DNA from 2 places in the Trinickia sp. genome. Region 1 is predicted to be linked to the other one. Evidence: riboswitches for the same ligand, from Rfam matches in the RefSeq annotation. Region 1 holds a riboswitch; the other holds the start of a gene.
The links. Region 1 has a riboswitch for thiamine pyrophosphate ahead of ACO1XS_RS03390 (FAD-dependent oxidoreductase). Riboswitches for the same ligand answer to the same signal wherever they lie in the genome.

Region 1 (3,407 bases):
CGAAAGCGTCCGCGATCTGCGTCAGCACCCCGAACGTGAACGCACCGGCGAAATAGCGCGGCGATGCGACGATGTACGGAAAAATGATGGCCGCCTGCCCATAAAAATTCGTGACGAAATTGAGGCGCCGCGTGTACGTCATGATGCGCCACCAGTTGTCGCGGATCCTCGCGAAGATGTTTTGCGCGTTGCCCTCTTCGGTTCGAACACCGTCGTATAGCGCGATCTGCTCCGAGTTCTCGCGCACGCGAATGAGTCCGTAACGGAAGTCGGCTTCGACGCGCTGCTGCTGATAATTGATCGAAACGAGCGGATGCCCAACCTTATGCATCAGGTACGAGCCGCCGATCGCATAGATCACTGCCGCCCAGACCATATAACCAGGCACGGTCCATGCCGAGCCGGCGAAATGGAAGTTCAGCGCGCCGCCGATCGTCCAGAGGATGGTGATGAACGAGACCAGCGTAACGACTGTCGATAACAGGCCGAGCGACAGATCGAGCGTGTTGGTGGCGAGCGATTGCAGATCGTCGCTGATCCGTTGGTCGGGGTTGTCAGCGAGTCGATCGCGTTCGATACGGTAGAACGCGAGGTCGCCAAGCCAAGTCTTCAGATAGCGGTTCGTCAACCACTGGCGCCAACGGAACCCGAGCATTTGCCGCAGGTAGGTACGATAGACGGCCAACGTGATGAACACGAAGGCCGCAACGGTGAATTGGATCAGCAACTGCCAAAAATGCGGGCTGTCTTTCGCCACCATCGCATTGTTGAACTTCGCGTACCACTGGTTGATCCAGACGTTGAATCCGACGATCGTCAGGTTGATGAGGATGATCGTCACCAACAAACCCCAGGCGGCCTTCCAATCCTCCGAGACCCAGTACGGTTTGATGAGCCCCCAGGCCGAGGTCGACGAGGGTTGGGGCGGCGCACCGTTGCGGGCAGGGACGGGATTGAGAGATGAGGCAGTCATAGGTCTTCCGAACGGTGTTTCCGAATCAGTTGCGCCAGCCGACGGCAGGCGTACGGGCGCTTCGACGATGCGCGGCACGGTACGCGGTTACCGCGGATTCTTGCGCGGAGCGCTTAAGCGAGTCTTAATGGCGGCGGCCCGCGCGTTCCATGCCTGGTATCGCACACCGACACCGACCGTGCGCGTGGTTGGCGAAAAGCAAAAGCGTGTCACCCGCGTGCCGCGATCGGACATTGTGCCAGAGAGCGGTGAGCCAACCTTTCGCGCAGCGTCCGAGCGCAAAAAAGGGCGCGTTGGCGGCGCCGCGTCATTGCGCCGCGTTTGCGGCCGCTCGCGCTTTTATGGTCTAATGGCCGCGACGAAACAGGGGTGCTTCGCTGGAAGTGGATAGGGTTCGAGCTGTTCGGACCGTTCCGTGGCGAGGCTGAGAGAGACCCTTCGCACCCGATCCGGGTAATACCGGCGCGGGAAGTTTCAGGAACACGCTTATAGCGTGGGATGCCGTGTCGCGGCATCTTTTTCTCCGCCGAAAGCATCGGTTGCGTCGATGCCGCCGGCCGGCCTCACCCGCCGGTTTCGTCCTTGGGTACGCGCAGTTCGCCGTACAGAAAGGATCGATCCGATGAGCGTTCAATCTTCAGTCGTTGTTTCAGGAATCCCCGATTTCGCCGTGCTCGGCGGCGGGCTCGCCGGCCGGCTAGTGGCCTGGCAACTCGCGGGCGAGGGGCACCGCGTCGCGCTCTACGAGCGCGGCGACGCGTCGGGGACGGCCTCGGCGGCCTGGGTCGCCGCCGCCATGCTGGCGCCGCTGGCCGAGGCCGCGAGCGCCGAGCCGCTCATCGTCGAGCTCGGCCAAGCCTCGCTCGACGCCTGGCCACGGATCCTTGCCGCGCTGCCGGCACCGGTCTTTTTCCAGCGCAACGGCACACTCGTGGTCTGGCACCGTAACGATCGGCCCGAAGCGGCGCTGCTCGAACGGCGCGTGCACGCCAACGCGCCGCGCACGCTCCCGGGCGGCAGCCGCGTTGCGACGCTCGATGCCGCGCAGCTCGCGGCAGCCGAGCCCGCGCTGGCCGGCCGCTTTGGTCAGGGGCTGCTGCTGCCCGACGAGGGCCAGCTTGACAACCGCCAGACGCTGGCCGCGCTGGCCGCGGGGCTGAACGAGCGCGGGGTGGACGCGCACTGGAACACCGCCGTCGACGAGGCGGCGCGGCCGAGCGCGCGAATCACGATCGATTGCCGCGGGCTCGGCGCGAAGGCGGCGTTGCCCTCGCTGCGTGGCATTCGCGGCGAAGTCGCGCGCGTGCATGCGCCCGGTATCGCGCTGACGCGCCCCGTTCGCATGCTTCATCCGCGCTATCCGATCTACATTGCGCCGAAGGAACACGATCTGTTCGTGATCGGCGCCACGGAAATCGAAGGCGAGGACCGCTCGCCGATGAGCGTGCGCTCCGCGCTCGAGCTGCTGAGCGCGGCGTTTGCCGTGCATCCGGCGTTCGGCGAGGCGCGCATTCTGGAACTCAACACGCAATGCCGTCCCACGCTGCCCGATCACCTCCCTTCGATCGTCTGGGACGGTGCGAGTACCCTCGCCGTCAACGGTCTTTACCGGCACGGCTTCATGATTGCCCCCGAAGTGGCGAGTACAGCGACCGGACTGGCCACCGCGCTGCTGAGCGGCCGTGTCGCCGATGCGGAAGGCTTTGGGCAATGGCGCAGCGAAGCGCGCTGGGCGCCCATGCTGCATCTCGCGGGCGAGCGTGCGGCGCTTGCGATATGAGCACGATGACGCGTACCCCACAGGAAAAGACCGAGCAACTCCATCGTCGGACCGTTCGAATCATGGAAATTCAGATCAATCAGAAGTCTCTTTCCCTTCCCGACGGCGCGACCGTAGCCGATGCGCTCGCCGCGTTCGGCGCGCGGCCGCCGTTCGCCGTCGCGCTCAACGGGCAGTTCGTCGCACGCACGCAGCATCCCGAGCGCGCGCTCAACGCCGGCGATAAGCTCGATATCGTGCATCCCGTCGCGGGCGGCTGATGACCTTTTTGCCGCTAACATCCATTACGTCTTGAGGATCTTGCGATGATTTCCGCTTCCGCCGCCGATTCGCTCACGCTCTACGGCACCGCTTTTGCCAGCCGTGTGCTGCTGGGTACGTCGCGCTATCCGTCGCTGCGCGCGCTGTCCGATTCGATCGAAGCAGCGCGACCCGGCATGGTCACCGTGGCGCTGCGGCGCCAGATGCAGGCCGAGACCGCCGAGGCCGGCTTTTTCGATTTGCTCAAACGCCACGCTGTGCCGCTGTTGCCGAATACGGCCGGGTGCCAGACGGTCGACGAAGCCGTGACGACTGCGCACATGGCCCGCGAGGTGTTCGAAACGGATTGGATCAAGCTCGAGGTGATCGGCGACGACTACACGCTGCAGCCCG
Region 2 (3,407 bases), on a different contig from region 1:
CGAAGGGGGCGCGAACACCCCCTTCGTTTATCCGGCCGGCAGACCGACTCGATAGGACCTTATTGACGCTGATAGATCTCCGCGCCGCTCTTCACGAATTCGACCGCTTTCACTTCCATGCCTTTTTTCAGTGCGGCCTCTTCGGAGACACCCTGCGCCGCCGCGAACTCGCGCACGTCCTGCGTGATCTTCATCGAGCAGAAGTGCGGGCCGCACATCGAGCAGAAGTGCGCCACCTTTGCCGAGTCCTTCGGCAATGTCTCGTCGTGGAATTCGCGCGCCTTGTCGGGATCGAGGCCGAGGTTGAACTGGTCTTCCCAGCGAAACTCGAAGCGCGCCTTCGAGAGCGCGTTGTCGCGCACCTGCGCGCCCGGATGACCCTTCGCCAGATCGGCCGCATGTGCCGCGAGCTTGTACGTGATGATGCCTTCTTTCACGTCGTCCTTGTTCGGCAGCCCGAGGTGCTCCTTCGGCGTCACGTAGCACAGCATCGCCGTGCCGAACCAGCCGATCATCGCGGCGCCGATGCCCGACGTGATGTGATCGTAGCCGGGGGCGATATCGGTCGTCAGCGGTCCGAGCGTATAGAACGGCGCCTCGTCGCACCATTGCAGCTGGAGATCCATGTTCTCCTTGATGAGCTGCATCGGCACGTGGCCCGGGCCTTCGATCATGACCTGCACGTCATGCTTCCAGGCGATTTGCGTGAGTTCGCCGAGCGTCTTCAGCTCGCCGAGCTGCGCTTCGTCGTTGGCGTCGTACACCGAGCCGGGGCGCAAGCCGTCGCCGAGCGAGAAGCTCACATCGTACGCCTTCATGATTTCGCAGATATCTTCGAAATGCTCGTAGAGGAAACTCTCCTTGTGATGCGCGAGGCACCACTTGGCCATGATCGATCCGCCGCGCGAGACGATACCCGTCATGCGGTTCGCCGTGAGCGGCACATAGCGCAGCAGCACGCCCGCATGAATCGTGAAATAGTCGACCCCTTGTTCGGCTTGCTCGATCAGCGTGTCGCGGAAGATTTCCCAGGTCAGGTCCTCGGCCTTGCCGTTGACCTTCTCCAGTGCCTGGTAAATCGGCACGGTGCCGATCGGCACGGGGCTGTTGCGCAGGATCCATTCGCGCGTTTCGTGAATGTGCTTGCCCGTCGAGAGATCCATGACGGTATCGCCGCCCCAGCGAATCGCCCACGTCATCTTGTCGACCTCTTCGCCGATCGAGGAAGTGACAGCCGAGTTGCCGATATTGGCGTTGATCTTCACGAGGAAGTTGCGCCCGATGATCATCGGTTCGCTCTCGGGGTGGTTGATGTTGGCGGGAATGATCGCCCGGCCACGCGCGACTTCCTCGCGCACGAACTCGGCCGTGATCTCGCGCGGCGCATCGGCGCCGAAGGCGGCGGCCCCAAATGCCTGGCCCGGGTGCTGACGGCCCATCATCTCGGCGAGCTTCGTGCCGGTCGGCCCGCTCGCGCGCAAGCTCTCGAGGTACTCGGCGCGCCGCTGATTCTCGCGAATCGCGATGAACTCCATTTCCGGCGTGATGATGCCGCGACGCGCGTAATGCATTTGGGTCACATTGGCGCCTGCCTTCGCGCGGCGAGGCGTGCGGTGAAGACCCGGAAAGCGTAGTTGCGCGGTGGCCGGATCGGCTGCGCGCTCGCGCCCGAACGCGCTCGTGAGCCCCGCAAGCGCTTCGGTGTCGCCGCGCGCCTCGATCCAGCGCTGCCGCAACGCAGGCAGGCCCTGGCGGATGTCGATCTCCGCCTGAGGGTCCGTATAAGGGCCCGAGGTGTCGTAGACGTAGATCGGCGGGTTCTTTTCGCCGCCGAACGCGCTTGGGGTATCCGACTGTGTGATTTCGCGCATCGGCACACGGATGTCCGGCTGCGAACCGTTCACGTAGATCTTGCGCGAGTTGGGCAACGGGGCGACGGCAGCCGCGTCGACGCGTGCTTCCGCTGAGATGAATTTCGGGTTGGCGTTCATGCAAATCTCCTGGCATAGGGTTGCTAAAGCAGGAGCAGGAGACGGAAGGGAGGTCGGGTGATCGAGGCGTCTGAAGGTCCAGCGCGGTCAAACCCGTACGCTTCCCTGCGCTGGCATTATCCAGATCAGGTTCAAAGGGTGTTTCTCACCCGCGCGCATTCTCGCATCGATGGATGCAACAACACGACGCAGGACCCCCGCGTTAGCACCGCAGAAGATACAACGGGACGGCGGGCTTGGCAACCGGGCGAAATCCGTGCCTGCGAGCCCTTCGCCCCGCGTCATTGTGCCCAAGCGCCGGCGCGGCGCGCGAAACACGTGACCGGGCATAATACGGGGACCTGTTCGGCGTGCGTTCGTTGGCCGCCGTTCGCCGCACAATCGATACTGGCCCGCAATCGCCGTTGCGCCTCTGATCACCTCTATGTCTTTCCCTGTAGCCTGCGAGGCCCGAGCCGTTCCTGCGCATTGTGCGCCGGCCGGCGCGATTGCCGGCGCGGCTTGCGCGCCGTCACCCATGCGAAGGGCGAGGCCGCCCAGATGAGGTTGCTTCGCTGGCTGCCGCGCTCCCGCGTCGGGCGCATCGGGCTTGCGCTCGCTGCGGTCTACCTCGCCTGGGGCTCCTCTTATCTCGCGCTGCATGTCGCGCTCGAGTCGTTTCCGCCGCTTTTGCTGTCCGGCCTGCGCAATCTTTTTGCCGGCATCGGCCTGTTCGTGTTCGCCGCGCGCCGCGCGAGCGCGTGGCCGACATTCGTGGAGGTCCGCAATGCGGGCATCGTCGGCACAATGCTCGTCGGCCTGTCCAGTGGGATGCTCACGTTCGGCATGAAGAGCGTGAGTACAGGCGCCGCCGCCGTCATCATCGCAACGGTGCCGCTTTTTGCCACTATCATCGCCGCGATCGCGGGGCGGCCCGTGGCACGGGGCGAGTGGGCCGCGATTGCGCTCGGGCTTGCCGGCATCGTCGTACTCAACCACGGCAACGCATCGAGCGCTCCGGCAAGCGGCAGCATCGTCATTCTCATGGCGGCGCTCGCCTGGGCCGGCGGTGCGCACCTGGCCAGCCGGCTCGCGCTGCCGGCCGATCTTTTTATGTCCACTGCGCTGCAGATCGGGCTCGGCGGCGCAATTTCGACGGCCGTGGCCTGGCTCGACGGCGAGCGCGTCGTCCAGGCCGGTTTTTCGGCGATCGCCGCCTTCGTCTATCTCATGCTGATTGCGACGATGCTCGCATACGTGGCCTATGGTTTCCTGATCCGCCACACGAGTCCCATCGTCGCGAGCAGTTGCATGTACGTGAACCCGATCGTGGCCGTGGCGCTCGGGGCCTTGATGCTTGGCGAGCCCGTCACCCGCTGGACAGTAATGGCGACGCTCGCCATTTTGCTGAGCGTCGCGCTCTCGTTCTGGTTCGAT

Region 2: it holds a riboswitch for thiamine pyrophosphate, as region 1 does, so the genes downstream of both, thiC (phosphomethylpyrimidine synthase ThiC) here and ACO1XS_RS03390 (FAD-dependent oxidoreductase) in region 1, are expected to answer to the same signal.

What each region holds. Positions count from the first base shown of each region.
Region 1 is NZ_JBMRBK010000018.1:49,983-53,389, forward strand. It holds gene ACO1XS_RS03385 (ABC transporter ATP-binding protein/permease) at 1-973, opposite strand, end outside; TPP riboswitch at 1,329-1,461, shown strand; gene ACO1XS_RS03390 (FAD-dependent oxidoreductase) at 1,596-2,753, shown strand; gene thiS (sulfur carrier protein ThiS) at 2,816-3,013, shown strand; gene ACO1XS_RS03400 (thiazole synthase) at 3,059-3,407, shown strand, end outside.
Region 2 is NZ_JBMRBK010000041.1:116,380-119,786, forward strand. It holds gene thiC (phosphomethylpyrimidine synthase ThiC) at 60-1,991, opposite strand; TPP riboswitch at 2,076-2,200, opposite strand; gene ACO1XS_RS11670 (EamA family transporter) at 2,532-3,407, shown strand, end outside.